DNA from 2 places in the Carnobacterium antarcticum genome. Region 1 is predicted to be linked to the other one. Evidence: riboswitches for the same ligand, from Rfam matches in the RefSeq annotation. Region 1 holds a riboswitch; the other holds the start of a gene.
What was found. Region 1 has a riboswitch for FMN ahead of ribD (bifunctional diaminohydroxyphosphoribosylaminopyrimidine deaminase/5-amino-6-(5-phosphoribosylamino)uracil reductase RibD). Riboswitches for the same ligand answer to the same signal wherever they lie in the genome.
Positions count from the first base shown of each region.

Region 1 (16,254 bases):
TTCTAAAAATGCATAATCTTGTCACAACTCTTGGCAGCCAATTCCTGATCATGAGTAATCACAAAAATGATTTTCCCCATCGCTTTTAACTGCTTCATGAGTTTCGTCACGTTTTCCATGTTGGTGTAGTCAAGACCACTGGTTGGTTCATCAAAAATCAAAATATCTTTTCCAGAACAAATGGCGGCAGCAATCATTACCCGTTGTTGTTGACCGCTCGATAACGAAACCGGGTGCCGGTATTCTAACTTCCGCAAGTCCAACAAGTCGATTACCTCATCATACCGTTCAGGATTTTGAGCACCTAATAAAATTTCATTTTTCACGCTTTCAGAAAACAACTGGTAATGAACATCTTGCATCACTAAGAAGCAGCGTTTCAGCATTTGTTTTGCCGTTTGTGGCTTGCCTTTCCAATACACTTGTCCATGCTTGAATTTCAGCAAGCCGGATAGAGCTTTGATGAATGTTGTTTTCCCAACCCCATTGGCGCCCATAATGCCAATAATCATCGGTTCATCGATTGAAAAAGATGGGATTTCTTTTAGTACTTCTTGCTTTTTATACCCTATCGCTAACTCTTCTCCGGCCAACAGACTTTCTGTTGTAAAGTCGAATGAACCGATCAACTCTTGCACTGCTTTTTTGTAGGGTTCTAAATCAGTAGAACGCAGGCCTTTTTGATGCAGTTGTTCATTGCTTAACGCTAAAAAATCTTCTTGATTATAAATGGTTCTTAATTCTCCCTCTTCAAAGTAACAGTAACGATCGGCAATCCCATTCAAGTATTCTAACCGATGTTCAGCAACAACAACGGTGATTCCTTTAGCTTTTAACTGACGGATCGTATAGGCGACCATCGCGATTGCGTCTGCATCTAAGTTGCCGGTTGGTTCGTCTAGAACAACAATCTTTGGTTCGTGGATAGCAGCAGCGCCAAGTGCAACTTTTTGCCGCTCTCCCCCTGACAATTCAAACAGATTGCGATCCAACAAATTCTGCAACTCTAAATTTGTACTGACGATATCTATTTTTTTTAAAATCTCAGCTGGTTCTATTCCAGCATTTTCACAAGGAAAAGCAATTTCTTTCGTGCTATTGATATGGAAAAATTGCGTGTTTGGGTTTTGGAAAACAGAACCGACGATACTCGCATAGTCTTCAATCTGAGATTTCCCCAACTCCAGTGTATCTGTTCGAAAGCTGCCGCTCCATTCGCCTTCATACACTTCTGGTATCAAGCCATTGATTAATCGCGTAAATGTTGTCTTACCACTGCCGCTTTTCCCGCAAAGAACGATACACTCGCCTGCTGTTATGTTTAATGCTGAGGCAGCAACAGCCTTTTCGTCGGAAAAAGGATAATGAAAAACAAAGTTCGTTAAATTGATCACAGCAATCCCCTTTCTACAGTACTTGGTGTAAATACACAAACCCGATGATCAACGTTAGACAGAATATATCTTGAATGTTAAAACCTATCCGTTCGATACTTGTGTGTTTATTCTTACGACTGATTCCCTTCGCCAATGAAGCAATCGTTAAATCTTGTGCCGTATTTCCAGCAGACATCATCATGGGAATAATGATGTATTCAAAAAAGCGGACCGGCTGCTTAACCATGTCCCCTTTTGAAAGAAAGATGCCGCGAAACTTCATGGCATCCCGAATATGCTGATAATCTTGCTTGATTGCTGGTAAAAAACGGACCATCACAATGACTGGAATAAGAATACTTTCTGGTGTCCGTAATTTTCGCAATCCCAGAGTTAATTCTCCCACAGTGGTAGTTTGCATCAAATACGTTCCAGCCATAATGCACGGCAGCATCAATCGCAAACTTACCGCAAAGAAAATAAGGACCATTGAGACTCCATCGGAAACTTGGTCAATGACATATTTATCTACCAAAATCATCCCTAAAAAAATCAGCAAATACGTTACCCCGGTTTTTCCTTTATCCGCTAGAATAAACAACAGTGCTAAAAGGAATACCGTTATTACTTCTAACATACCTTGGACCTGGCTCAGCAAAATGTAGTTGCACCAAAGCAAAATGACCATTTTAGTCCTTGGATCAAGTTGCATTACACTAGACCAGCTTTGCTAAAATGTTTTTTCACCATTTTTTGACCAAATACCCCGCCAATAATAGAAAAGAGAACCAGTGATACTAAAACAGTCGCAATAACGGGCCATTCGAAACTAGCTAGTACCTTTGTGATATAACTATTATCTTTTCCTCTTTCAACCAAACTCTGAATATAAGCTTCTTTCATAAACCACATTGGCAAAACCGGTCCCAAATTGCCTAATGAAAAGACAAAATAACTCGCTAAATTCCATTTGTCGCTTACATAATGTCCTTTTTTAGCAACAAAATCTGCTAAAAAGCCAAAGATTAAACTCGCTAAAAAAGTTGGTCCGAAATGACCAGAACTAAAGTAAAACAGTGCCAATAAGATTCCTACGATTGAAATCGCACCAAACTTTTTCACTTTAGTCACTAAAAACATGTAAACAACTCCGGAAAGAAGAGCTGCAAATGAAGGCGCGAAAATATGCGTTCCTCCTGGAATCAATACTACTCCTAGCAACGTTCCAACCGATAGACAAACAAAATACAGCGCACTAAAAACGCCGATATTAATTAAATCTCCTACTTTTAGTTTTTCCATCTTCTTTTCTCCTTCTTAAAACGCATTTCTCCAAACTGTCTTGCTTTCATAAAAACAGACAAATTCTTCAACTAGACGTTTTTATTTTAATTAATAGATCAATTTTGTTAAATGAATCACAGATACATTTCAACCTATCTATTCTAACAGAAAACGAGAAACTTTTTATAGTGATGTTTACTTTTTTTAAAATTACTTATTTACTACCATAGAAAATCAAATGGTCTTCTAATCAAAATCAGTTTTTTAAACGGTTCTGTAACGGCATTTAGTTTCTAAATCAAAGATGAGCCGATTGTTTGCCCGTTACACAATAAATCCCATAACACTAAACGCTCATCTAAGATTTTGCTGCAGCAGCAAACTTTTAGATGAGCGACTTAATTTTTTAGCACATTAGAATAACTATTTTCTTCAAGTAAGGGGGCGATTTTGACTGTTCACTTCTCAGTCTTTACATACCTTTCAACAGATTAGCCATTTCAATTGCAGAAACGGCTGAGTCATACCCTTTATTTCCAGCTTTAGTACCGGCACGTTCAATAGCTTGTTCGATATTGTCAGTCGTCAAAACACCAAAAATAACAGGTACTCCTGTATTCATTGCAGCTGCAGCTACTCCTTTCGAAACTTCTGCACATACATAATCATAATGTGAGGTAGAACCCTTTATGACTGCACCTAACGTGATAACAGCATCGTAATCTCCTGATGCTGCCATTTTTTGGGCTACTAACGGGATTTCATAAGCTCCCGGTACCCACGCAACAGTGATTTCTTCCTCTGACATACCATGTCTGCTCAACCCGTCCACTGCACCGCTCAATAATTTTGACCCGATAAATTCATTAAACCGTGCAACCACGATCCCTACTTTTAAACCTTTTGCAATTAAGTTTCCTTCGAATACGTTCATTTGAATTCCTCCATTTAAGTTATTTTTAGCAGCTCTTGATGCCTTTTCTTAATAGTTCAAAAAGTGCTTCATTTTTTCTTGTTTGATCTTTAAATAAGCTTCATCCTCTGCATAAGCATCCATTTGAAGTGAAATTCTTTCTACGATGTCCAAACCGTATTTCTCCATGCTTTCAACTTTCAGCGGATTATTGGTCATCAAACGTAGTTGATAGATGCCTAAATCATCAAAAATTTGTTTGCACTCATAATACTCTCGCAAATCTATTGGGAATCCCAGCATCAAATTGGCTTCAATCGTATCGTGTCCTTGATCTTGCAATGCATAAGCTCTTATTTTATTGACCAAGCCGATCCCGCGCCCTTCTTGCCGCATATACACCAAAACACCACGACCTTCGTTTGCAATATGTTTCATTGCCGCGTCCAACTGCTGACCGCAATCGCATTTTTTAGAACCGAATACATCCCCGGTCAAGCATTCTGAATGAATCCGGCACAATACTGGTTCTCCGTCACTGACCTCTCCCATAACCAAAGCCACATGATGTTCCCCGGTAATAGCGTGTTCATATGCGTAAATGTCGAACTCTCCATATTTGGTAGGCAATTGCGCTTTGGATTGGCGAAAAATAACCGCTTCTTTGGCTTTCCGGTAGTCAATCAAATCTGCAATTGTCCCGATCTTCAATCCATGCTCTTTGGCCAACGATAGCAAATCATCTCTTCTTGCCATCGTTCCGTCTTCTTTCATGATTTCACAGCACAATCCCACTGGCTGCAAGCCTGCCAATCGCATCAAGTCAACCGTAGCTTCAGTATGTCCATTTCGAGTTAACACGCCTCCTTCCACCGCTTCTAACGGGAACATATGCCCTGGTCTTCTAAAATCTTCCGGTTTCGCATCATCCGAAACTAATTGCATAGCTGTCAATGACCGTTCTCCCGCTGAAATCCCCGTTGTAGTCGCTACGTGGTCCACTGAAACGGTAAACGCTGTTTCGTGATTGTCTGTATTGTCCAAACTCATTTGCGGCAAGGCTAACTTCTTCGTATATGTTTTAGTCATTGGCATACAAATCAAGCCTTTAGCATAGGCAGCCATAAAATTCACATTTTCTGCCGTCGCAAATTCAGCAGCGCAGATAACATCCCCTTCATTTTCTCGATCTTCATCATCCACCAATAAGATATTTTTTCCAGCCTTTAAATCAGCCAATAATTCTTCAATTGTATTAAACATGGTTTGCTCCTATCTGTTCTAAAAGAACCCGTTTTCCTGCAAATAATCTTGCGTTATTCGACTGCTCTCTTGAGGTTGTTTTTTCGAATTCAGTCCTAATAATTTCTCGACATACTTTCCAATCATGTCGCATTCCAGGTTTACAGTATCCCCCGGTTGCTTACACAGCAACACCGTTTCCTCTCCTGTATGTGGGATAATAGAAACTTGAAAAGATTGATCATCCACCGCCGCGACAGTCAAACTTACACCATCAATAGCAATGGAGCCTTTTTCAATAATGTACCGTAATATCCCAGGATCAGTTTCAATTGTGAGCCAAACAGCATTATCGTCGCGTTTAAATTCGCTGATCTGTCCAGTTCCATCGATGTGGCCGCTAACGATATGTCCGCCAAGCCGAGTTTCCAAACTCAGTGCCCGTTCTAGATTGACGAAACTTCCGGGAATCAATGTTCCGATATTCGTCCTTTTTAATGATTCAGACATAACATCTGCTTCAAAAGAATCGTTTTCTATCTTCGTCACAGTCAAACAAATACCGTTTGTTGCGATACTGTCCCCAATACGCGTTCCTTGCACTACTTTTTGCCCTTTTATTCTGAGAACTGAAGAACTTTTTCCGCTTTGGATCGACTTAACGGTTCCCACTTCTTCAATAATTCCAGTAAACATGAGACTTCCTCCAATCGATTGCTTCTCTTTATTTATCCAGATAGCCTTCTACAACTAGATCCTCTCCAACCATCCCAGCTGTCATCCGATTCAGTTGAAAAGCCTCTTTCAAATCTGCAACGCCTGCCCCTTCAACAGCTGTTTTAGCATGCTTTCCTCCGATGATTTTTGGCGCAATATAAACCTGCATTTTATCCACAATGCCTTCTTCCAAGGCTGAAAAATTCAATGCCGCACCGCCTTCCAGCAAAACACTGTCGATTCCCATGGCACCTAGTGTTTTCATTAATTCCCGCAAATCAACTCTCCCAGACTTCTCTTTAGTCACAATGACTTCAACGCCCATTTGCTTTAACGTTTTTACTCTTTCGCTATCGGCTCTTTCAGTAGCCGCTACGATTGTTTTAGCTGTATCCTGCTGAGTCAATACCGTTGACGCCAGCGGAATTCTGAGCTGACTATCCACCACAATTCTAATGGGATTTTTGCTATTTGGCCCTCTGGCAGTTAGCTTCGGATCGTCTCTGATAACCGTTTCGACCCCGACCATGATCCCAGACAATTCATGACGCAAATTATGTACCTGCTGCCTGGAAGCTTCTCCAGAGATCCATTGAGATTCACCCGTCACTGTCGCTATTTTTCCGTCTAGTGACATCGCCGTTTTCATCACAACAAAAGGTTCTTTAGTGATAATGTATTTCATAAACACTTCATTCAATAGTTGGCATTCTTTTTCCAAGACACCTACGTCCACTTCAACTCCAGCATTACGAATCCTTTCAATCCCTTTTCCAGCCACTAATGGATTCGGATCGAACGTCCCAACCACGACTCGTTGAATCTTTTTCTCTATCAACAAGTCTGAGCAAGGAGGCGTTCTTCCCAAATGCGAACAAGGCTCTAGCGTGACATACAACGTTGCTCCTGCCACATCTTCTTTTGCTGATGCAACCGCATTTACTTCCGCATGAGGCTGCCCGTATGTTTCATGATATCCCTGACCAATCACTCTTCCATCTTTAACAACCACAGCACCCACTAAAGGATTCGGCGACGTCCATCCTTTGCCTTTCTTGGCTAAATTCAATGCAAGCTGCATATATTCTTCATCCAATCCTCTCACCCCTTCCCAAATAAAAAGCCCTAAGAATTTCTTCTCAGGGCTTTCGTCATTTTTGTTTATAAAGACACCACAAATAAATCCGCATACTATGTACACGGTTGCTTTTGTTCTTTAAAACTGATGTCTTCTTTTATCCAGACTATAACTGTCGGCTTCGGAATCTAACCGAATCTGCCTCGCGGCTCGTGGGCTTTACCACCGGTAGGGACTTTCGCCCTGCCCTGAAGACTATTTAATTTTTCAAACACTATACAAAAAAGCCCAAGATTTACATCCAGGGCTTGGCTTATCGTTAAATAAGACGGTTTAATAGCTGCATCATAAACTCACGATTTCCATCCATCTCAAATAAGACTTCAATCATCTTCATTGTTCAGCAATTAGTTTGTCTTCGCTTTATCCAGACTATACTGTCGGCTTCGGAATCTAACCGAATCTGCCTTGCGGCTCGTGGGCTTTACCACCGGTAGGGACTTGCACCCTGCCCTGAAGACTTATTTACTTTTGTACTGTAAGAGTATAGTGAAACAAAACTAATGTCAATAGTGATTTAATTTTTTGAAGCAGTTGGTTAGCTGTATTAATTAAGTATGGTAGAATCAATTCAGATTAAAAAATGAAGGAGATTTGAGTATGAGCTCAGTAATAGAAATTGCACTTATTTTACTCCCTATGATAATAGTAGGGGTAATCGGGATATTTGTAGTTACAAAACTTAAACAAAAGCACGATCATGGTACCTTGGGTAAGAAAAAAACCAAAGGCGCTCAAGATTTACTAAATAGTTTGATACCACTAGGCATGCTTCTTGGTTGTATTATTGGTATGATTTCAAGCTCATTTTTTCCCATTTCTTTATTATCTACACTTAGTTTAGGAGCTGGAATCGGCTTATTAGGCGGATATTTTGCTTATGAAATTTACAGCAAGAAAGAAGAGTAGTAACAAAAAAGCTCGTCAAATGAGCCTTTTTTGTTACTTTTCTTTTCTAAAACTGAACTTCTTAAAAATAAACAGTGAGCTTTATTTATCCTTGTTCGTAAACAAAAGAATTAAACACCAATTCAATTTCTTTATCTAATGTGAAAGATACTCGTTCTGCGAAATGCGGCAAGGACTGCACATGAATACTGTTCTCCAATACATCAAATACAACAGGCGAGACATCTCCAAAGTTTTTTGACTTAAGAATGATTGCAACTTTACCATCGTTATTTTGAAGCAAGTCAGCTTTGTCAGACAAATTAATTGTCCAGCCATGTGGTAAAAGATACTGCGTTGTCGGTCTATCTTTTTGTTCATTCGTCATATAAATCACTCCTCTAAAAAAATAGTTGCTCTTATTATATCGATTATAAATACTGATTCCTAGAACAACTAAATTATTCCTACAACACGATAGAAGACACTCTTCCTATTCAAGATTATTCAACTGTTGTATTCGTTAGTTCATTCTTATTTGATTCGCTTTATTCCTTGAACAAATGCATTTTTTCCGCCTTGAGCAGGATGTCTTACTTTCAGACACTCTATTCCCAGCTGATGAAGGCTTTCTTCCGCTTTATTGCCTACCGCAACAACCTTTTCAATCTGAAACATTTCAATCATTTGAATAAGAAACATTTCTCCCATCAAAAGTTCTTTCTTTGTTGGCATCCGATTGCTTTTGCCGTTGTCTTTTTTATGAGGGTGAAAAGGAAAAGCATTCCATCCTAATGAGACAATATCCTGTTCTAAAAGTGTATTCCATATAATGGTAGCCGTTGCTTCTTTTAACAGCTTGTCTTTTTCCGAAGGCAGTTTATAACCGTTTTCCTTGCCAAATAGTTCTAACCCCTTCACGTTATTCATCAGCAAATGTTCACTGGTAAAAGGAACTCCGGTAAGTCGGCTACCTCTATACCCTGGTGCTTCTCCAACAAGTATCAGTTTAGGTTTGATTTTATCCATTTGCTTTAAATAAACCAGCAGATTCTCTCTCCTAACAGCATTCTCTTGATTAGCAGATGAAAATACAGAACTATTAAGTGGTTTTTCGATTTTAGTTTATTTGCTGCTGTTCTGTCAATATGCGCACCCATTCTTCTTGTGCCGCTTTATCTTCTGAGACCTTAAACACAAAATTTTCAACTGCTTCTGCCCCAGGCTTAGTTAATCCATCATCAGCATATTCATCATAGCCCGCGCTAAAACTCCCTATCTCTTCCACTGTTCCAATTAATTCATACACTACCCCGTTATCCCCTAATAAATATTTGTGCATAGAAAAATCAGGGTCTGCGATTTCATGGAACCCAACTGCCGTGGCCTGTGTTTCCGGGGTTTCATCATACCCTGTGATACCTGACAGTGACGTATAAAATACTACTCCTCCGAGAGCATGGATGTCGAAAGCATCATACCCTGGCAAATTTTCGTCAGGAATTGTTTCTTGGACCTGAATTTCTCCATCTTCTGTTAACGCATACCAATCGCCTTTGCCAGCGGCACCATGGTTAAAAAAGAAATCAGATACGGCCATATTACCTGTCTCAGCTCTGGGTGCAGTCCATTCTAAAAAAGTTGCTGTTTTTGTACTAGCCTCTTCAGAAGAATATTTTTTAACTACATCTATCGGCTGATCATTTTCAGTAATTTTATCCTCTTTTTCACTCACTTTTGTTTCTTCGTCAATAGAATTGGCACTTTCCGCTACTTCTATTTTTTCGGAAGTAGTTACTTGTTCTTCTGAATCGTAACTATTAGTGCTTTCTTTTAGATTGGTATCCTCTCCTGAACAACCAACTAAACTTATGCTTAACCCTACAGCCAGTCCTACTAACAAGCTTTTCTTTTTCTTTCCAAAAGTTCTATTGAAATTCATCTTTCCTCCTCCATTCTTCAAACGAAACAATTTCAACTCCAATTAAGAACTTACTCTTCATTCTTTAATTCTATCATTTCCACTAGTTTCTTCATCACAATTTGCTTGCTGTTATACAGGGACTTCTGCTTCAGCTGATCTCCGGAACAGCTCTTACTCTATTAATTTACTGCTGAACAAGTATTTTTCTAAGCCCTTTCAATTTATACCCAGAACTATTCTTGTTAGGATTAAGTTACACCTATTCGAAAGGAAGGATTCCTCATGAAAAATAGCCTTACAGCAAAAATAATGTTTCTTAGTACATCTGCGCTTTTATTATTTGGCTGTGGAAACAATGAAGATAATAATAGTGAAAAAGAAGTAATAGAAGACTCGACACAATCTAGTCAGCCTAACCAAAGCCTACAAAATGAAGATACGACAGAACACGAAAAAAACAATGATGAAGCTGCAAATGGTATGAGTGAGAGTGATTCACAAACAGAAAATGAACTTGATGAAAAAGAAATGCATGAATACGTGCGTTCATTAGCTGAAAATCCTGAACTTGTTGAAAAACGCGCTTTAGAAAATATTGAATTGAGAGGCATTCACCAAAACACCTTTATCTATAACGGCCGAATCCACCCAGACAATAATGCTTTCATGCAATTTGAGGGAGATGAAGGGTATTCCGACGATAGAATAGATTTAGAAGTGAATGAAGAAGGCTATTTTACAGTTGTCTTTGATGAGTGGGATCTCGAATCACATGATGAAATTCTTTTAACGATAGCTGTTCCAGGAACTCATCGAGAAGATGTTTTTCATTTGCCTATTCACGCTGCTGAAAATGGCATGGAAGTGATTGAAGCTCATAATGCACCAAAAAGCGTAAAAAGTGACCTTTCTGAATCTTTAGAATTAAATGTTATTTATCCAACCACACTTATTTACAATAGCCCCTTTGGTGGATATGCAAGAGGTCTTGCATACCAGATGAATGATAGATTCTATACGTTATCCACACCAAAAGGCAGCGGCAGCAATTCTACTTATTTTCAAACACAATTTGAAGAATATCCTGAGGCTGGTCAGCACATTACGTTCTTTATTCCTATGAATGGGTTCATTGTCACTGTAGAAAAACAAGTACAAGAAATCTCCGAAGAAGCTCAAAAAGCGATTGATCGTATGCATGACCAAACAGAATTTCCTGCAATCGGTAAAGACAAAGGCGAGCCTGGAGGAAATGGTGACTCAACAGACTTTTATGGAAAAACCGTGCCTAATGCTCACATTGCTATTGGCGGAAAAAATCAAAGCGGACTGGCTTCGACTGGATCAAATGACACTGGTGAATTCACATTATCTCTTTATGATCCGTTTCCTGAAAAAGATGATACCCTCTATTTTACTATTCGAGATGAAGATGGCTACACAGAAACCTTTGAAGTCAAAGCTGAATAAAGCTCCCCTAATTGATAAGAAGAACCTGGGGAATTTTCTAACTTGGATAAACACTAACTTTAGGAGACGATATGCACACTTAAATCTACAATTATTTTGATACAAAAAAGCTTAGAACTCAATAGTTCTAGGCTTTTTTGTATCACTCAAGAAGCAATAGTTAAACTAGTACTCCCTTACTTCTTTTTACTCGTTTTTGGTTTCTTTTTCCCTATCGACTTAAAGGCACGTTTCAGGACATCAAAGAAACTTAGAGATTGTACCATATGGTCAGGCTCTACATATTCCCGTATAGCTCGAAGAACTTTCTTCGGCTTCTTAGAAGAAAAGGTAAACGTTCCTGACTTCTTCGTTTCAATTGCATAACGCGGAATCCATTTCCCCTTAAACATTACAGAGGCAATGACTTGTTCTACTTCCTCCCACGGAATTTGAATAAATTTACGTTTATCACGAGAATGATAAAATTCAAAGCCTTTATCACCGATCATGATTTTCCCATAATCCGTTAGTCCCGTAAAAGCGGTGGCATCTATTACCAAATCTACCTTTGTATTAATTGATTCAACCATTCTATCCGCTCCATTTCATTTAACTTGTTTCATTCATTATACGTTGCTTGAAGCGATTAAGCCAATACAAAAAGCGGCTGAGGTGATAAACCCCAGCCACTTTTTATTGTGTGAACTATTATTGGTTCAGACATTTCAAACGGATTTTTTTACACCTTTGATTATAATAGTCCGATTACATGTCCGCCTATTCCAACTACGAATAAGCCTAGGATAATAACGATTGGGCTAACATTTTTCTTAAGCAGCCACATACACCCTAATGTTAAAAGCAATGCAGCCAAACCTGGAATTAATTCATCTAAGTTATTTTGTAAGGTCGTTACTTTCGTTGGTGAAAGCGCCAATCCTGAGTTTACTTGTTCAAAGGCTTGACGAATACCTTCACCACCATTAGGAAGTTTATCCCATTCAATATAGGCTCCTTCGTCTAACTGAACTCTGGAGACAACGGGTAGGAAACTGATCGATACCCATCGCTGTACCAGCGCGGCCAGTACGAACATTCCCAGAATGGAGGCACCTTTTGTGATATCTTGCAACAAGCCTCCTGAAAGGTCATCAGTGATTTTAGAACCGGCTTTATAACCAAATTCTTGCGTATACCACATAAAGCCCCAACGAATCAAGTTCCAAGCTACGAAGAAAATAATTGGTCCAAGGATATTTCCACCCATTGCTAGTGATGCTCCTAAAGCACCTAACATCGGACGTACAGTAAACCAGAAGACTGGGTCACCAACACCAGCTAAAGGACCCATCATCCCAACTTTAACCCCTTGAATCGCTACATCATCAACTGGAGAACCATTTGCACGTTCTTCTTCAAGTGCTAAAGTAACTCCTAAAATTGGGGAAGCAATATACGGGTGAGTATTAAAGAATTCCAAGTGCCGTTTTAATGCTGCTGCACGATCTTCTTTTGATGTGTATAATTTTTTGATTGCTGGAATCATTGAGTAAGCCCAACCACCATTTTGCATCCGTTCATAGTTCCAAGAACCTTGGATAAACGTAGAACGCCATGCAACGGCTAAGCGATCTTTTTTTGTTAATTGAATTTTTTCTGCCATTTCTCTTCTCCTCCTTCAGGATTAATAATCGTTCAAGATATCGCCAAGCGGGTCGCCAGAGTTGCTTCCTCCGCCACCATTAGAAGAGCCTCCCATTTTAGAAAGGTTCAAGTAAATAAGGGCTAAAGCTACACCCAAAGCTCCAAGAGCGATAAGGGTCAATTGAGAAATTGCAGCTACTACGAAACCAATAATGAAGAATGGCCATACTTCTTTTGTTGCCATCATGTTGATAACTAATGCATAACCAACCGCAACGACCATTCCGCCACCAATAGCCATACCATCTGTTAACCATGCTGGCATTGATTCTAAGAATGATTGAACGGTTTGTGCCGGGATGAATAAAAGTGCTCCTGCAGGAATTGCAATACGAACCCCTTGCATAGCTACTGCAGATAGATGCAATAGTTCGATTCTTCTAAAATTACCTTCTTCAGCTGCTTTATCCATCAAGTGTACGATAGGTACAGCAAGTGTACGAACAACCATTGTTAAGAAAAGTCCTGCTACTGCAAGTGGAACCGCAATTGCGATTGCTGATGGAACACCGGCAATACCTTGTCCACCTAATACTAAAATAATTGCTGATGCAACTGATGCTAATGCAGCATCTGGCGCTACCGCTGCTCCGATATTTGCCCAACCAAGCGCGATCATTTGAAGTGTACCGCCAAGAACGATACCTGCTGTCAAATTACCGGTTACTAAGCCGATTAATGTACATGCCACTAATGGTTGATGGAATTGAAATTCATCTAAGATTCCTTCCATCCCAGCTAGAAAAGCAACAAGTATTACTAAAATAATTGATATAACAGACATAATAGCCCTCCTATTTACTTTATTTTTTTCATTTTGCGCGTGCTAATTCAGTTTTTGCCTTTTTAAGGATATCATCCATATTGCCGCGATTATCATTTGGTACTTTACGTACATCAAATTTGATGCCTTTTTCTTTCATTTTTTCAAAAGCTGCTACATCATTTTGTCCCATAGAAAGCACATTGCTAACCACTACTTTTCCGACTGAATGGGCTAATGAACCAACGTTAACTTCTTTAATATCTACGCCGCCTTCAATCGCTCTTAAGACATCTTCTGGACCTTCAAATAATAATAACGCTTTCGTATTGCCGAAGCGAGGATCCTTAGAAATTTCAATCATCTTATCGACTGGAATAACATTCGCCTTAACTCCAGGTGGTGTCGCTTGTTCGATCAACCTCTTACGAAGATCATCTTTAGCTACTGCATCTGAAACGACGATAATGCGGTTTGGCAGTGTCGATTTCGTCCATGCTGTTGCTACCTGTCCATGCAGTAAACGAGAGTCCACACGTACTAAAGCAAATTTGATTTGCCCATCCCCAACTACTGTATTTGGAGCAAGCGGTTTTTTAGGTTGTCCATCTTCAGAAAGTGCCGCAGATGCTTGTCCTTTAGGCTCTAACTCTTCAGGTTTGATTCGAATACCTTCTTTTGCCGTATCTATGATATGTGCAGCAATTTCTTGAGCTGATTCCATTGATAAACGTGATGCATAAGCTTCAATCACCATTGGCAAATTCAAACCAGCAACGATCGCCCATTTGTCTTTGTGTTCTTCATACAAACTGTTCGCTTGATTGAACGGAGTACCTCCCCACAAATCTACTAAGAACAATACTTCATCTTGATCATCAAAAGAAGAAATTGCATCTGTCATTTTTGCTTTCACATCTTCTGGGCCTTCGCTTGGCATTAAAGTAATAGCTTTAACGTTTTCTTGTTCTCCAAAAATCATTGCGCCGGATTGCAAGATACCTTCAGCAAATTCGCCATGGCTTGCCAGTATAATTCCTACCATATTTCTACCTCCTAATTAATTTATTTGTAATTTTCCATTTAACCGTCATCCGCAGTGTATCTAATTGGTTGATCCACACTGTAATTTCTTGTCTGTCGATTACCCAATTATTAATTCTTACTTAGCGGATAGTGATATACCCACACAATCCCTTCCTTCTCAAATGCCTATTATTTGCCGTCACCTAATATAAAGCAATTTTCGTGCCAACTATAGTGTATCGCTTAAGAGTCTTGTATTAATGGGATTTAAAACAAATAGAAAAGACAGTATCCGATACACTAATTAGTGTATCGGATACTGTCTTTTCTCAATCATCTTCTGTTTTTAGTGTATTATTTAGTATTAAGAATAATTTTAAAAAACACTTAGAAATATTTTTTGTTTTATGACAGGATTAACTTACAAATAAACAAAAAAATAAATTGCGTATAATTGATCAGCAAACCTCCTTGGGGTTTGCTGTTTTTTTTTGCGTAAAAATGGAGGAATTCAGTTGGACTTTTTTATACGTTTGCCTAGATCAAAGAAAGAATTCACCCTATTTATGGGGATTGTTTCCATTCTTTCAGTCACTATTATTGCACCATTGATTACGGCTTTTGAGATTGGCTTTACTATGGAAACTTGGAAACAAACATTGGCGATACTGCCCATTATTTGGATCGCGGTGGTTATTTTAGTCTTGTTGGTGCACGCACCTGCAGACAAGTTGTCAGCTAGCATCGTAGATAAAAACGACAGCTTTCGCTCACAAATCACTATCAACATCTTATGCAACGTCTTATTAATGTCTATTTTTATGACCGTTATCGGATCATGGATAGGACAACGTGATATTTCGTTAGAACCCATTCAATTATTTTTCCACAAGTGGCCTCGTAACTTCGCCATTTCATTTGCAGTAGAAGCTCTAATTGCACAACCTATAGCTAGACAAGTTTTGTTTATGCTCCATACAAAAAAGGATGTTAATAACTCATCTGTTTCTGAAGAACCTCAAGAAAAGTAATAGATTAAAAACAGCTCCTGCTAATAATTGGGGCTGTTTTTGATTTACATAAAACATAATTCATATCCGATACCCTATATTTGCTTATCTATGATTTAATCAACGTTGCCCAGGAGAAATTATACAAAAAATACACTTCGTAATGAAGTGTATTTTTAAAGGTATATTTTGAGAGATTAATTTCTATCTTCATTAATCCAGATATTATTCTTGCCCAGCTTCTAAATACTGATATAGACTCACATCAATAGGTGTTAAAAACTTCAAAAACATTTCAACTACCTTTTTCTTCCCACCATCTTGGATGGGTTTTTCTAACTCGATGATAGAATCTTTTACAGGTATTACTTCACCTAGATAATAAAATTCTGTTCCTTCATTATCTGATTTCTTAGCGAATACTCGTATAGTCCATTCTTCAGGGTGCATTAATTTTTGCACTTCAGGAGATTTCATCGTTCTTGGAGCTTTTGTGAACCACTTCATTGTCGAATAATCTAGTAATTCATCTTCGTAAGCCATTTGCGCACCAGAAAAATTATCACCTTTTTTTAGCGTTACAAAAATAACAAACTCACCTTTGCTCGCTGTATATCCACCAACGTTTTGATCTACCATTTGTTGGTCCCAGTTTAATAGACGTAAAACGTCTTTTCTTTTGTATTTTTGATAACGTGTCAATGGTTCTTTAGAAGAATAATTGACTGATTTCAATTGTCCGGTTAAGAGAATATCCTCCATTAAGTTGATAAAATAGTCATTGTTTAGCGCTTCTTTAAATAATGGGGATAAACTG
Region 1 is NZ_CP010796.1:2,324,832-2,341,085, reverse strand. Features, by position in the region: gene NY10_RS11045 (ABC transporter ATP-binding protein) at 3-1,394, opposite strand; gene NY10_RS11040 (energy-coupling factor transporter transmembrane component T) at 1,408-2,064, opposite strand; gene NY10_RS11035 (MptD family putative ECF transporter S component) at 2,088-2,678, opposite strand; gene ribH (6,7-dimethyl-8-ribityllumazine synthase) at 3,133-3,594, opposite strand; gene NY10_RS11025 (bifunctional 3,4-dihydroxy-2-butanone-4-phosphate synthase/GTP cyclohydrolase II) at 3,643-4,836, opposite strand; gene NY10_RS11020 (riboflavin synthase) at 4,855-5,511, opposite strand; gene ribD (bifunctional diaminohydroxyphosphoribosylaminopyrimidine deaminase/5-amino-6-(5-phosphoribosylamino)uracil reductase RibD) at 5,540-6,613, opposite strand; FMN riboswitch at 6,756-6,870, opposite strand; FMN riboswitch at 7,021-7,135, opposite strand; gene NY10_RS11010 (hypothetical protein) at 7,271-7,579, shown strand; gene NY10_RS11005 (hypothetical protein) at 7,665-7,946, opposite strand; gene NY10_RS11000 (uracil-DNA glycosylase) at 8,093-8,587, opposite strand; gene NY10_RS10995 (hypothetical protein) at 8,679-9,500, opposite strand; gene NY10_RS10990 (hypothetical protein) at 9,765-10,952, shown strand; gene NY10_RS10985 (DUF956 family protein) at 11,129-11,524, opposite strand; gene NY10_RS10980 (PTS system mannose/fructose/sorbose family transporter subunit IID) at 11,686-12,597, opposite strand; gene NY10_RS10975 (PTS mannose/fructose/sorbose transporter subunit IIC) at 12,619-13,422, opposite strand; gene NY10_RS10970 (mannose/fructose/sorbose PTS transporter subunit IIA) at 13,451-14,446, opposite strand; gene NY10_RS10965 (DUF2798 domain-containing protein) at 14,943-15,458, shown strand; gene NY10_RS10960 (DEAD/DEAH box helicase) at 15,663-16,254, opposite strand, start outside.

Region 2 (16,254 bases), 610 kb from region 1:
TCATCATTCCTCGTGGCGTAGTATCTACAGACTCAACAAAATGAACTTTATTCAAAACAATATCGTGGTTTAACAAATAATTTAAAATCCACATTGACTCTCTTCGTTTTAACTGGTGACGATCTAAGAACCACCCAAGAAATACTTTTTTTGCTTCTAAAGGTACTTTGATGTTCATGTGAAGCGCCTCCTCATCTCCAAGCTTTCTCTCATTATACCCTAATCTACTAATAGTTTGTATTTATTTCCTCTAAAATTCCTAATATTTCCTCATCAGACGGTTCAATCAATAAGTAATCAGTTACAGCTTGCTTGATCGTCGTTCGGTTTCCAGCTTCTCTCAAGAAATAGATATAGGATTTTAAGAAGTCCTTATTTTGTCGAAACGCAGGATAAGCTTGTTCAAAAGCTTGTTCTGCTTTATCGTATTCTTCTAGTTTTTCATTAGCAACAGCTAAATTCCAATAAAATTGAGGGTCAGACTGTCCATTTTGCAATGCCTGATCAATCAAATTCACGGTTTCTTCAATCCGTTCTTGTTTTAAGAGCAAATTACTATAAGCTAATTGAAGACTTTCGTTTTCAGGCGCTAAAGCTATCGCTTCGAGGTAATAGTCTTCTGCTGTTTCTTCTTGTTCCAGCCTAAGTGCTACTTCTGCTCCAATCGCAAATAACTCATAATTGTATTGATCCATCCGAAGTCCTTCTTGAATGACCTCAGCTGCTTTCTCAAGTTGATTTTCTTCTTCCAAGCTTTGCGCTAAATTAGGATACACTGATGTATAACTTGGGTCTAAATCTTTTAATTTAAAAAACACTTCATTTGCGCGTTTAAACTCTTTCTGTTGCATATACGTTATGCCCAACTCAAACAAACCATTGACTGTCTCATTCTCCTCAACACTTTGCTCAAGGTACTCCACTGCTTGGTCTAAGTCTCCTAAGGCGCTATAAGCACTCCCACAACGATTTGCTAAGTTGACCCCAGTAAACTCATCGTAACCTTGGATCATCAGTTCTTCATATGCTCGAATAGCTTGAGCATATTTTCCCATCGAAAAATGCAACTCTGCTAAAGCAAATTGGATAACGGGCTCATCCGGCAAAATATCTTTTGCTTTCAATAACTTTTGTTCGCTGACTTCATAAAGGCCTTGTACTTGATACAAATCGGCTAAAACCAATAAAGCTTGCGGAAAGGTTTCGCTTTCTTCTGGTATATCTAGCAGCCAGTCCATGGCGCTATCAATTTCGTTAGCTTCGATAGCAATTTCTGCTAACCCAATTTTCAGTTCATCGTCTTCCGGATAAAGGGCTAATAATTGTTTGTATATCATTTGGGTTTCTTCCAAAAATCCTAGATGATATAAGTCATCGGCTAAATGATACAATTGTTCATCAGAATCGGTTGCTAAAGCTCGTTTAAAAAAATCATTTGCTTCATCTAACTGATTGTTTTGAAGAGCTTCCAGCATTTTTTGTCCATTATTCATTTAATTAATCTACCTTTCTCATTCGCATTCATTCACTTTCATTTTACCACATCTTTGTTTCAATTGTGAAGACAGCGCTTTATTATTAAAGTTTTCTTTAAAAACCATCCAAAAAATTTGATTTTTAGCAGACCTCTTTTAACTCTTTTTTATTTAACCGTATTTTTCTAATAACATTAATCCGTTCAACCCTACCCTTACCCCAATTTAAATTAGTTTTTCCAGCCTTTAAATTTTAATAAATTACCTGCTCAATGTAAGCTTGCTGAATAAAATTGCTAGTCAGTTATTTGCTGGTTTTAAAACGTACACCACAACTTTTTACCTCTGCTTAGCCATATCCTTGGAGAGTATTTATGTATACAAAAAAATACCCGGTTCACTTAAGAATAGAACCCGTTTAGACCGGAAGAATAGTTGATGCCATAAAATCATACGTGGATTTTTGAGAAGAATTATAGTAAGTCAACATTGAACAAGTAAGCGAATTCAATTATTTGAATAGTATATTGTTAATGTTAAGATAGTAATATACTAAGATTGATTAACAGATTGGTTTACGTCATTTGCTTTTAAACTTATTCCTAATTAGGAAAGGAGAAGGAGAAAAAATGAAAAAACTAAGCATTACCATCACTATGCTGTTGGGTTTATTTATTTTAACCAGTTGCGATACTAGCAATGAGAACGAAGAAACTTCTACACAATCCTCTGTTGCACAAAGCGATACAACGAATACCAGTAGTTCGGAAGGTTCAGCAGAAAGTTCTTCGAGCACATCGGAAAATGCAATCGTTTCTGAAAATGAGTCTTCTATACAATCTTCTGTTGCACAAAGCGATACAACAAGTACCAGTAGTTCGGAAGATCCAGCAGAAAGCTCTTCAAGTACATCAGAAAATGTAATCAATTCTGAAGAAGAGGCTTTTAATTTCATCAAAGAGGAAACTGGAATAGAAGCAGATAACACTGACATCGTCTATGGACTTTTAGACTCAGATGAAGATTCTTACACATTAAGACTAGTGAGTCAATCCTTACGAGAGCAAGGCGGTTCTGGAACTGTAGGTCTCTATAAAATTTATAAAGACGGTACTTATGAAGCAGAACCGAACTAAATTAATTTTTAGAGCGACTGTTTAAAACAATCACTTTCTGAAATACCTTTTTCTCAAATAAAAAATACACTCCTACTTCTAATGCCATTCGGACATTCTAGAGTTTGGAAGTGTATTTTTATTTGATTTTTTTGTTCTGGCTCTTTATTGATTAATAGACTAATTTTTTCTAGTTGCCCGATACTAAATTATCCGACACAGATAATCGTAAATTTAATTGTCTGATTGCTGGAATGAAGGCTTATAAACGTATGTAGAGATTATAAAAGAAAATTCGGTCCTCGCAATAGAGAGAACCATTAATTCTCGTATACAGTTAACAAAAAAAATATACCGTCTCGAATTCGAAACCTAGCTGCTTTGGCCATATACAAAGGACTGGTGAGCAAGTTAGACTAGATGGCAAGAATTACCCTTTCATATTTCAGGCTCTCTCATACCTCCTTATTATCCGAAAGAAACACACCGATAAAAGCCTTCATGGATTGCGTTGATCATAAAGATACTGAAATTACGAATCGTATCTATACTCACTACTCACGTCACAAATTTTATGATACCTACTATTATTGAACAACTTGAAGCTCGCGGATAATAAATTTCTGCTCGTATTTGCTATTCATTGAAATACTTAACCTCTAAAAACAACAAGAACCCTTGATTTCTCAAGGGTTCTAAGTCATGTATTATTTAACTGCATCTTTAAGCGCTTTGCCTGGTTTGAACGCAGGTACTTTACTTGCAGCGATTTGGATTTCTTCCCCTGTTTGAGGGTTACGACCTTTACGTGCAGCACGATCGCGAACTTCAAAGTTACCAAAACCGATGATTTGAACTTTTTCACCTTCACTTAAGGTTGTTTGAATAGATTCAAAAACTGCATCTACTGCTGCAGTTGCATCTTTTTTAGTTAAGCCTGTTGAAGAAGCAACGTTTTCGATTAATTCTGCTTTGTTAGCCATGTATATTTCACCTCCCTCGAAAAGAAGAATAGATGCTTTTTTTAAGAAGCAAATAAACATCATAATTTCATTTTTGAGTGGTCCAAAAATGAATCAATGCGAAATGCTACATTAGATTTTCTAAATGACATTTCATTTAAAAAGATATCATACAAATGCTGATACTGCAATGTATTTAACCAATTTCATTGCATTTTATCTGCTTTTTCTTTTTATCTTCATATTTATTTGAACCACTTTACTAAATGTGTTAAAATACTTTCTTTGCTTTTTCAAACTCATGATAAGAATGAATTATTTCCGGCGACGAGTAAGGATTCGAATAGGCGTTCCTTCAAATACGAAGGTATCACGGATTCGATTTTCAAGGAAACGAGCATATGAAAAGTGCATCATTTCCGGCTCATTCACAAACACAACAAAAGTAGGTGGTTTTATCGCCACTTGAGTTGCATAGTAAATTCTTAAGCGTTTGCCTTTATCCGTCGGTGTCGGGTTCATTGCTACCGCATCCATGATCACATCGTTTAAGACTGAAGATTGAATACGCAATCTTTGATTGGCACTAACGCGTTTGATAACTTCGGGCAGTTTATTCAAACGTTGTTTGGTCAATGCTGAAACGAATACGATTGGAGCATAACTCAAGTAAGCAAATTCTTTACGGATATCATTTTCAAAATCTTTCATAGTACTGTTATCTTTTTCAAGAGTATCCCATTTATTGACAACGATAATAACACCTTTACCGGCTTCGTGAGCATAACCCGCGACCTTCTTATCTTGTTCTCTAATGCCTTCTTCAGCGTTTAACACTACAAGGACGACATCAGAACGTTCAATTGCTCTCAAAGCTCTTAAAACACTGTATTTTTCTGTCGTTTCATAGACTTTACCGCGTTTCCTCATTCCAGCTGTATCGATCATCACGAATTCAGTTCCATCTTCATCCACAAATTCGGTATCAATAGCATCCCGAGTCGTTCCAGCAATATCAGAAACGATAACACGTTCTTCACCTAACATGGCATTTATAATGGAAGATTTTCCAACGTTAGGTCTTCCAATCAAACTAAATTTAATAACAGATTCATCATCTTCTTCTTCTGTTTCTTCCGGAAAATGGCTGATTGCTGCATCCAACAAATCGCCTATCCCTAATCCGTGACTTCCTGATAGAGGAAATGGTTCTCCTAAACCTAAAGTATAAAAATCAAAAATTTCGCTGCGCATTTCTGGATTGTCTACTTTATTAACAGCTAACAAAACAGGCTTATTGGTACGGTATAATATTTTTGCTACATTTTCATCTGCATCAGTTACACTTTCTCTGCCGCTTGTGATAAAAATAATGACATCTGCTTCTTCCATTGCAATTTCTGCTTGGTATTTAATTTGGTCAAGGAATGGTTCATCCCCTATGTCAATTCCACCGGTATCAATCACATTAAATTCTTTTCCTAACCATTCAGCTGGAGCGTAAATACGATCACGCGTTACACCTGAAATATCTTCGACGATTGAAATACGTTCTCCAACGATCCGGTTAAAAATAGTTGATTTGCCTACATTTGGACGACCAACGATGGCGATAACTGGTTTTGCCATTGCTTTAGCCTCCTTCTTTTTATTTCTTATTCTTTTAGTTAGTTTATAGAACAAAGCTTGAACTTGCAAGCTTTTGCTGAAAGAAACCGGTTAAAACAATAAAATCCAAGCTTTTTTTTAAGATGATTCTCATTTTAAGACAAAAAAAACGACATGCGGCTCAATTACACCACATGTCAGATTTTTTTACATTAACGTTAATTATTTTTCTTCTTTAGTATCTTCTACATCAGAAGTGATATCTGACAATTGATCGCCTAGAATATCTCCTAAAGTAAATCCAGTATCTGATTCCGGCATTTGGTAATCGGTTGTTTCTTCTTTTGCTTCTTGGAATGGTTTTTCTTCTAAGGCTTTAATGCTTAAAGATAAGCGTTGATCAGTAGGATTAACATCCAGAACTTTCACTTTAATTTCTTGCCCTTCGCTCAAGACCTCATGCGGTGTTGCAATGTGGTTATGCGAAATTTGAGAAATATGAACCAATCCTTCTACTCCAGGGAAAACTTCCACAAATGCACCAAAGCTCGTTAATCGTTTGACTGTACCGTCTAAGACTGAACCAACAGCTGCACGTTCTTCAATATTGTCCCATGGTCCTGGTAGTGTATCTTTGATAGACAACGAAATACGTCCTTCTTCTTCGTTAACAGAAAGAATTTTAACGTCGACTTCTTCTCCCACAGATAATACATCAGCAGGATTTTTAACATGTTCGTACGATAGTTGAGAAATATGAACCAAACCATCCACACCACCAAGATCAATGAAAGCCCCAAAGTTAGTTAAACGAGCAACTTTCCCTTTAACGGTCTCTCCTTCTGTCAGGTTTTTCATAACTTCTTTTTTCTTGATTTCATTTTCAGCTTGCAAAACAGCTTTATGAGAAAGTATCAATCGATTTTCACTTGGTTCGATTTCCATGATCTTAAAGGCTAATGTTTGTCCTTTGTAGCTTGAAAAATCATCAACAAAGTGAACATCTACCATTGATGCAGGCACAAACCCACGCACTCCTGCGTCTACGACTAAGCCGCCTTTAACAACTTCTTTAACCGGTGCTTCGATAATTGTTCCATTTTCATAATCTGTTTGGATTTTTTCCCATACTTTTTTCGCGTCAATACGGCGTTTTGATAGCAGGTAGCTGCCATTTTCTTTATCTTTGATTTCTTTGATAACAACTAAATCTACGACATCTCCGACGTTGACGATTTCGGTAACATCTTCAAAAGGAGCTGCTGATAACTCATTGTTTGGGATAACCCCTTCAACGCCGCCTCCGATGATTCCAACGATAGCTTGTTTATTATCTTGAATTTTTAATATTTCGCCTTGAACAGTATCCCCAATGTGGATTTCTTGTACGCTGTTTAACGCGTCCATCATTGACTCTTGTTCTGATACTTCGTGATTGTCTGTATGATCTGTCATGTTTTTGTCCTCCTAATTTAGCCAAATAACTATTCTTCATCTATTTTAACTAATTTTTTAAAATATTGCCACCAAAACACCTGATGGATTGTAATCTGCTGCTTCAGCTTAATTTATTGATCAATAAACTTCGTTGGTTTTCCCTTGCTTGGTATGATCAAAAAAATAAAAGCAATTAGCTAAGGCACAGCATAAGTCTACTATCATTATACCGCTTATCATTGCTTTTTCAAAGGAAAGTGCTTTCAAAATCAATGTAGCACATTCTCTTTTTAACCGTTTTTTTATTACTGGTAAGGCACCGGTCAAAAAGAGAAAGATACGTTAATAAAGGAATTATTTCATTACTGCGTTTTTTCTTGAATAACTTCTTTGATTTTTTGAACAACTTGAGGAATATCCAAACTGGTCGTATCAACTAAAACAGCGTCTTTTGCTTGCGTCAAAGGTGAAGCAGAACGATGAGAATCTTTGTAATCACGATCAGCAATTTCTTTTTTCAGCGTCTCTAACGATGTTTCGATTCCCTTTTGCTGGTTTTCTTTATGACGTCTTTCAGCTCGCTCTTCGACACTTGCAACTAAAAATATCTTCACTTCAGCATTAGGTAAAACAGCTGTGCCAATGTCACGGCCATCCATAACAACACCGCCTTGTCCAGCGATTTCTTTTTGTCTTTTTACTAACTCTTTTCTAACTTCACTGTGTGCAGCTACTGCAGAAACAAGGTTCGTTACATCTGGTTGTCTAATAGCTTCAGTTACTTCTTTTTGGTTTACAAATACCTTTTGTGTGTCATCAGAAGGTTCAAAAGAAATGTCGATTTCTTTTAATAGTTTCACCAAAGAAGGTTCATCAGTTGGATCTACCTTTTGTTGAAGCGCTTGGTAGGTCAATGCACGGTACATAGCTCCTGTGTCACAATAAACATAGCCTAAATCTTTTGCTACTATTTTAGCTACCGTGCTTTTTCCAGCTGAAGCTGGACCGTCTATCGCGATCATCATTTTTTTTTCCATTATCATAAGCCTTCTTTCTATTTTCAAACTAAAAGCCGTCCAAGGACGGCTTCTAGTACCTATTCTATTCTCATTAATTAACTTTTAACACAGTACCCACAGAGACTTCATCTCCCGAAATGCCGTTCAGTGCTTTTAGTTCTTCAGTTGTCATCCCATGATTTAACGCAATCCGGTAAAGGTTATCGCCAGCTTTAACAGTATATGTATTTCCAGTTTCTGCTGGTGTCTCTACTTCAGGTGTTTCCACTTCAGGCGTCTCTTCGATCGGCGCTTCTTCAATAATTTCTGGAGTAGATTGTTCTGGTTCTTCTTGCTCAATGACAGCTTCAGATTCAACCGGCGTTTCCGCTATACTGCTTTCTTCTGACGAAACAGATTCTGAACTTTCTTCGCTTGATGAACTAGATGATTTTTTCGCTTCAGAACTTGATTCCGTACTGCTGTTTTGCGTAATCGTTATTTTATCTTCAGCAGGTTTTAGTTCATCAGCACGACCGCTGTTGGTGTACCATAAATAAGTCGCTACTGGCAGAATTATCAGAAGCGCTAAAAAAATAAAAAGCGAAGTCAATATTGGAGAAATACCCCCTTTGGCTTTTTTGCGAGCTATCCTTGACTGTTCATCATTCGCTAAGCCATCTTCATCGTCAAATTTACGAGACCATATTTCGTCTTTTTGATTGTTTTTAGATTTTTTCCCCGCCATAAATATTCCTCCTAAAGATAATTCGCTTTTATTGTACCATATTTCGTTTCATCTTGTCCTATTAATTCTCTAATAAAAACAGTTCATTCAAGGTCTTTTTCCAATTTAAAAATGTGGTTGCCTTATTTCTAAGGAACTCATCTTGATCAGCCGAATAGACACTTTCATCTAAACCACAATTAGAACAGCAGTTTAAAGGCTTTTCTATCCTGGTCTCATCGAAATAATAGAGTATATGAGTTCTTTTGCATGAAGTTGTTTCAGCATATTGAACCATATAGTCAAGTTGCCTTTTCTTTTGCAGCTCGCGGCTCATTATTTGGGCCTTAGCTTCTTCAAGAGGAGTCTTAGAAGAAAGATAGTTTTCAATAATTTCTTGTTGAATCGTACTGCAACTGCCATCAAAAACAGTTCCATTGCGATAAGCATAGTTTAACATAGCTGGCGTTGGTAAACCATCTTCATGTAAGCGCATTTGTAAAAATTGATCGCCTGGTTCATAAAGTAGGATGGCGATACTTGGCCTCCCGTCACGTCCACACCTGCCTACCTCTTGAAGATAAGCTTCCATGCTAGCCGGCAAATGATAGTGGATAACAAAACGAATATTTTCTTTATTGATTCCCATACCAAAAGCACTCGTCGCACAAATAATGTCAATATCATTTTGAATAAACTGTTGCTGAATTTTAATTTTATCATCCCCTTCGATATCAGAATGATAACTTTCTACTGCAAACGGCGTTTCCACTTTAAGCCAAGCCGTAACTTCATCGGCTTTTTTTTTGCTTGAAAAATAAATGATTCCTGGTTTTTTTAGCTGTTCAATTTTTTCCAGCAGTTTCTTTTCTTTATTGCGACGACACGCAACAACAGAAAAAGCAATATTAGGACGATCAACAGAGTACACTATTTGTTTGGTTTTATCTTTATCCAGCAACAGCGAATCGAGTATTTCTTGCCGGACGGTTTCTGTTGCTGTTGCTGTTAACGCCATTGTCAGCGGATAGTTCAATGTTTTTCGAATCGTTCCCAGTTCTAAATAATCTAAACGGAAATCCATCCCCCACTGTGAAATACAATGGGCTTCATCGATCGCCATCAACCCAATTTCCAACTGTTTAAACCGCTCCAATAACAAAGGCTGCTGCAGCATTTCCGGCGAAAGAAAAATGAATTTATACTGATTTAAATGATTTAAAACCCACTCTTTCTCTTTTATATCCATTAAACTATTGATAGCCGCAACTCTTTTTTCACCAAACATTTTTAATTGTTCTACTTGGTCTTGCATTAAAGATAAGAGCGGAGAAACAATCAGCACGATTCCTTTTAAGCAATAACCGGTTAGTTGGTAACAAATGGATTTGCCTGTTCCTGTCGGCAGCATCACAAGTGTGTCTTCTCCTGATAAAGCGGCTAATATGGCTTCTTCTTGGCCTTCACGAAAGGAAGTATATCCAAAATGACTCCCAAGCAATTCTTTGATTTTTTCTTGATTAGTCAATACGATGCCTCCTTTCAATCTGTGCTAAACGATACCAAAGAAAGAGAATATCTGGTCTTTTTTCCGTCAGTTCTTGATAGGTGAGATTCGGTTTTTCGCTTAACATCTGATTAAGTTCTTCTCTTATTTCTATCGGCAAAATAAGCGACAAATCAAACGATGGATCAACAATGCTTATTTCGATTACATGTTCTGAAATCGTACTGAATTTCAACCGGCGCAAATCAGCAATTTCCTCAATAGAATGGCCGTTCAATAAATACTTTTGCGTTATAGCTGCACTTTGGGTAATGCCGCTATAGTCTCTTGCCGTTTCAGAATAAATTGAAAAAAATAAAGGAACCATTTGTGGCTGTCGTTCAATCCATTCGATCAATTCAGCTAAACAATCTGTCAATATTATTTCAGCTTCAAGAGGTTCGATACCATAATGTTCAGCTAATTGTCTTCGTGTTTTTCCAATCTTTCCATGGCCGGTTAGATAAGCAACGATGATCTCAGCATTAGTTTCTGTCAGCTCATTTAATAAAAATAACCATTCTTTGCCAAATTGCTGGGCTAAAGTTTGCTTATCTTGATGATGTTGATTTAACCAATTTTTTAACCAGATTTGATTTTTCCATTCTTTTTCCAATGGCAAATAGCGTTTATTGCCATGGCGAACCTCTGATAAAACTTGGGTAACAAATAAACATTTACGCCAAAAATAGGCGTTAACAGCTCCATTTTTCAATTGATTTAAATGAACTGGATAAGTATGCTTCATAAAGTACTGTTGATAGCCTTTAGCTCCAATTTCTGTTAATTGATACCCTTCTCCTTCGGAATCTGCTGTAATCAATTCTAAACGTTCCATTTTGTTTATTAGGCGTTCAAATTGTTGTCGTTTTATTTTTGGAAACAAAGAAAAATAAGCTGTTAAACGGTATTGTTGAGCATTATACAATATCGAAGCTGTTCTTTTTCCTGTAAGTATATGGTAAATGGTAGAGGATTTTTTCGAAACATCATTTGAAAACAACGACAAACAAAAGTTTTCAAAATAAGTCAATTTCACCAAAGTAGTCTCCTCCTCTTTCTTTGTTTCATTTGATTATTGTTACTGCTTATTTTTAATGCTTCTTCTTATTCTAATATACCAAATATTTAGAAAATATAATGGGAAATACATAAATTACTTTATTTTTTATTGCATTAAACAAAAATGGGCTCGTTACGATCACGAGTCCCATTTCTTTATTTAATATACAATTTAATTTCTATTTTCCATAACTGAAATTAGAGAGCTTATTGCGAACGATCCAGGGTTTCATTTTAGCGAAAAGAATAACGAAAACACTGCTGACGATTATTCCTTTCGCCAGGTTGAAGGGTACTACACCGTAAAAAACGTATTGTTGTATCGGACCAACGCTGAAGTTTAAAACGGCAAAATAAAGCGGGATCAGCACATAAGCATTCAAGAACGATAGGATCGTCGTTAAAGAGAGGGTTCCAATCACATTAGCAAAAACGATGGTTTGCGTGTTTTCTACTTTATTGCGCATAATATAATAAATCGGCAAACAATAAGCTAACGAGGCAATCAAGCTAGCCGCATCACCAATAGGATACCCTGCATCTCCGCCAGTTTGAATATAATGAAGAACCGTCCGGATCACAGCTACCATTATTCCCCCTACAGGACCATATAAAAACATACCTAACAATACAGGAATATCACTGAAATCTATTTTCAAAAAAGAAACTCCAGGGATAATGGGAAAAGCGAAAAACATTAGGACGAAGGCGACCGCTGCAAGCATCGAAACTCCTACTAGTCTTTTTGTGTTACTATTTTGCATAAAAATCCTCCTAAAAGGATTCATCAGCTTGAGCATTTTGAGCTTACCGAAGAATACTAGTCAAAAAAATATGCCCGTCTAATTTTTCTTCAGAAAAATCAAACAGAGCATAAGAACATTAGTACATTCAAATAAGCCCCATCTTCTTTATCCAGACTTTACTGTCGGTACTGGAATTAAACCAGTTCAACCAGATAATGCTACCTAGCTCGTGGACTATACCACCGGTCGGGAATTACACCCTGCCCCTGAAGACGAATCTATTATTTTTTTAGTACATCATCTGTACTCCTAAAGTATACTAAACTTAAGAGTATTTTGCAAGAGTTTTACTTACTTTTTATACGTTTGTTTCGTTAGGATCAATATAAGGAAAACGCATGGCGAAAACTGTCTCTTCATTTGGAACACTTTTAACCTCAATAGTGCCGCCATGTTCTTCAATAATATTTTTTACGATTGATAATCCAATCCCAGTACCCGTCTGATTGGTTTTATAAACCGTTCTAGATTTATCCGCCTTATAAAAGCGATCAAAAATATAGGGAATATCTTCTTCCATTATGCCAATGCCGTTGTCTATCACTTCCATAACAACTTCATCAAAAACTTTATCTAAATGAACCCATAATTTGACTTCTCTATTTTCTCGTTCCGCCATAGCAGTATGCCGTATAGCATTGTTGATCAAATTGACAAATACTTGGTTCATCTTGTCTTCATCCATCTCGTATGTTTGCACTCCTGGATCGATTTTAAGGGTTAACCTTACATGACTGCTTCCAGCTATACGATTAAAACGCGCCATCAACTTTCTGAAAAACGGTTCTAAAATGACATCTTCACGAATCAAATCAATATGACCTGCTTCCATTCTAGATAAATCCAGCATTTCGTTGACCATTCGATTCATCCGTTTCGATTCTTCGCCGATGATACTCGCCATCTCATGTTTTTCTGCTTCTGTTTCAGCTATATCGTCTAAAATGGCCTCACTGTAACCTTGTATCATTACTAAAGGTGTTCGTAATTCATGAGAAACGTTATTGATAAAATCGACGCGCATTTTATCCAAACGCCGTTCTTTTGTTAAATCTTGCAACGATACTAGAACTCCCCGGACGTTTTCTAACCCTTCATCAAATAAAGGAACTAATGTGATTTCGAAATAAATGTCATTAAAGGTAGCATCGTAATAAACTTTTTCAGATTTTTCAATCACTTCATCTATTTGATCTGCTATCACTTCCGGCACAGCCGTTTCTTCTATCCCTTCCAACTTATACCAATTATGCAAAAACTCTTCGCCAATCGGATTAGACATCAGCAAAGTTTTATCTTGATTGTAGTATAAAATACCGGTTGAGATCGAAGTAACAATGTTTTCTAACAATTCTTTTTCTTGTCGAGTTGCCGTTCCAGTGGTTTCCAATGATTTCCGCATTTTATTCATGGCTAAAGCAAGTTGTGAGATTTCATCTTTATAATGTATTGGAGCTTGTTGTGAAAAATCATTTTTTGCATATTCAAAAGCAATGTCTCTTAATTCGTTCAAAGGCTTCCCTAAACGATTTTGCAAATAATAAAAAAGACCAATTGCTAACAATCCATAAAGAGCAAAATTAATCAGAGACCAGATATTCATTTTTTGTTGTGTTGCGTTTAAAAAAGACAAATCTCCAAACGAATACAATGTTCCCTTTTGTCCATTGAACTCGAAAGTTTTCATGCGGAAAATAAATACAGACTCTGCGTTTTTTTTATTTTCATGTTCGCTTATGATCTCAGTATCTTTTCCAGCTTTCATCGCTTTTTTTACTTTTTCATCAGCGAGTAAAATCTCTTTAGAAGAAGGCGTCAATTGTTCAGACACATTGTAAGAGGTACTGACAGGTTGACCATCTAAATAAATCGACATAAACACATGGGTATCGTGCGCTTTCAACTTATCCAAGTGATCGATTAAAAACTGAGGATCTTCTTCTAAATATGTTTCTGTCGTTTTTATTGAGGCTCTATAATCGGATAGATAATTGTTTTCAACATTTTTTTGATAGATGCTGCCGTATATCTGATTGGTCGTAATAAAGCAAAACCCTACGATAAGCATAGTGACTGCCCATACACGAAAGGTGATGTTGTTTAATTTAATCATCACTTAACCTACTTCTTTTCTTCAGGATAGGAATTAAATTTGTACCCTAATCCCCAAACAGTCACAATCATTTTTGCAGCCGCCTCAGATTGCTTGGTCAATTTTTCCCGTAATCGTTTAATATGGGTATCTACTGTTCTCAGATCTCCAAAAAATTCATATTTCCATACTTCGCGTAAGAGTTGTTCTCTACCGAAAATTTGATTTGGCGATTGGATCAAATACAATAATAAGTCATATTCTTTTGGCGTTAAATTAACCGGTTTTCCATCCGCTAAAACACGGTGTGACTGATTATCGATTTCAATATTAGGCATCACGATCAAATCGGGATTTTCTTTTTCTTCTTCTTTTTTAGTATGGGTTCTTTTCAAAACTGCCGACACTCGTAAGACAACTTCGCGTGGACTGAAAGGTTTTACAATATAATCATCTGCTCCTACTTCAAATCCTTGAATCCGGTTGATTTCTTCCCCTTTGGCCGTTAACATCATAATAGGTGTATTTTTGTGCTCGCGTAATTTTTCAGCAACTTCAATACCATCCATTTTAGGCAACATAAGATCCAATAAAATTAAATCATAATCGTTTTCTAATGCAAGGTTTAATGCATCTTCTCCATTATCTGTTTCAGTAATGATATAGTTTTCACGTTCCAAATACATCTTTAATAAACGACGTATGCGGTCTTCATCATCTACAACTAGTAGATTTAATGCTTCATTTCCCACTGATGTTACACCTCCACTTTAAACATACTGATTAATCTGTACTAGTCAAGTATACACAACTTTCTTTTTGGCATACAGCTAAACGCACTCTTACTATGTATGCTTACTTTTAAAATAGGAATAATCTGATTGATTATCCCTATTTTAAAGCAGCTTATTTTTCAGAAGAATTTTTATTTTGATTGGCTAAGTTTCGCAATTGGTTGACCTCAAAAGACTTCAGTTCGCGCCATTCTCCTGGACGCAAACCATCTAGATTCAACGTACCGTATGTTTCCCTCTTAAGTTTCTGAACAGGGTGTCCTACGGCTTTAAACATGTTTTTAACTTGACGATTCCGTCCCTCATGAATAGTCAATTCAACCATAGTCACATTTTTTGCTTTATCTGCTGATATGATTTTTGCTTTAGCAGGAGCTGTTCGTTTGCCTTCAACGACAATTCCTTTTTCTAACTTAGTTAGCGTGTGTTTCTCTACCATGCCTTCAACTTTGGCTACGTAGGTTTTATCAATATTAAATTTTGGATGCATCAACATTTGTGACAGTTCGCCATCGTTTGTCAAAATCAGTGCACCTGTTGTGTCATAATCTAAACGTCCCACTGGATAGATCCGTTGTTCGATATGAGGGAATAAATCCGTCACTACACGGCGGTCTTTATCATCGGATACAGCTGAAATGGTATTTCTAGGTTTATTTAATAAAAAATAAATAGGTTCTTCACGATCAATTGGAACTCCGTCCACTTCTACTCGGTCAGAATTACCTACTTGTACCCCTAGTTCTTTGACGACTTCTCCATTTACTTTTACACGGCCTTTAACGATCAACTCTTCTGATTTCCGTCTAGAAGCTATTCCTGCATGAGCCATTACTTTTTGCAATCTTTCCATTTTAACTACCCCTTAATGGTCATTTTTTTGTTCGCTTGGTATGTCTATAAATTGTTGATTGAACTGTTCAAAAAACAAATCGGATTCATTTTCGGCAGGTTCTTGTTCCAAGTCCGATATTTTCGGTAACTCTGAGAGTTTTTTCAAACCAAAATAATCTAGAAAATAACGCGATGTGCCATACAAAATAGCTCGTCCCGGCCCTTCGACCCGGCCTTTTTCTTCAATTAACCCTCTCAACGTCAATTTTTGTAGCGCTCCGCTTGTTTGCACTCCCCGGATCTCATCGATTTCCATCCGTGTCAACGGCTGCTTATAAGCGATAATCGCCAATGTTTCTAACGCCGCTTGAGACAAGTTGGTGGACAAAGGTGAAATCGCATAGCTCTTAATAACTTCAGCATACTCTTTTTTTGTTGCCAATTGGTATTGCTCGCCAACTTCTAACAACATTAATCCTCGTTCCGCTGAAGAATCGTACTCTTTTTGTAATTGCATCAAAAGTCGGTAAGCGTGCTGTGTTGAGCAAGATAAAATAGAAGCGATTTCTTCTAACGATAATCCTTCATCACCTGCTACAAAGAGTAATGCTTCAACCGCCGCTGCTTTATTCATGCACTCACGCTCCTATTTCTTCAGTTTTTGTACGGTATACGAAAATATCTCCGTATCTCTCTTCTTGCTGAATCCAAATATTTTTTTCCTTAATCAATTCTAAAAGTGCTAGAAAAGTCGTTACTAATTCTTTTTTTGTCGGTGCGTCAAAAAAATCAGCAAAC
Region 2 is NZ_CP010796.1:331,640-347,893, reverse strand. Features, by position in the region: gene NY10_RS01805 (ReoY family proteolytic degradation factor) at 1-178, opposite strand, end outside; gene NY10_RS01800 (tetratricopeptide repeat protein) at 228-1,493, opposite strand; gene NY10_RS01795 (hypothetical protein) at 2,105-2,611, shown strand; gene hbs (non-specific DNA-binding protein Hbs) at 3,298-3,573, opposite strand; gene der (ribosome biogenesis GTPase Der) at 3,868-5,181, opposite strand; gene rpsA (30S ribosomal protein S1) at 5,383-6,615, opposite strand; gene cmk ((d)CMP kinase) at 6,960-7,634, opposite strand; gene NY10_RS01770 (LysM peptidoglycan-binding domain-containing protein) at 7,708-8,343, opposite strand; gene NY10_RS01765 (RecQ family ATP-dependent DNA helicase) at 8,405-9,850, opposite strand; gene NY10_RS01760 (YpbB family protein) at 9,843-10,907, opposite strand; gene NY10_RS01755 (ECF transporter S component) at 11,110-11,694, opposite strand; FMN riboswitch at 11,831-11,954, opposite strand; gene NY10_RS01750 (sensor histidine kinase) at 12,035-13,849, opposite strand; gene NY10_RS01745 (response regulator transcription factor) at 13,858-14,580, opposite strand; gene NY10_RS01740 (pseudouridine synthase) at 14,735-15,475, opposite strand; gene scpB (SMC-Scp complex subunit ScpB) at 15,488-16,090, opposite strand; gene NY10_RS01730 (segregation/condensation protein A) at 16,095-16,254, opposite strand, start outside.
Region 2: linked by a shared signal. The riboswitch ahead of NY10_RS01755 (ECF transporter S component) and the one ahead of ribD (bifunctional diaminohydroxyphosphoribosylaminopyrimidine deaminase/5-amino-6-(5-phosphoribosylamino)uracil reductase RibD) in region 1 are both predicted to bind FMN.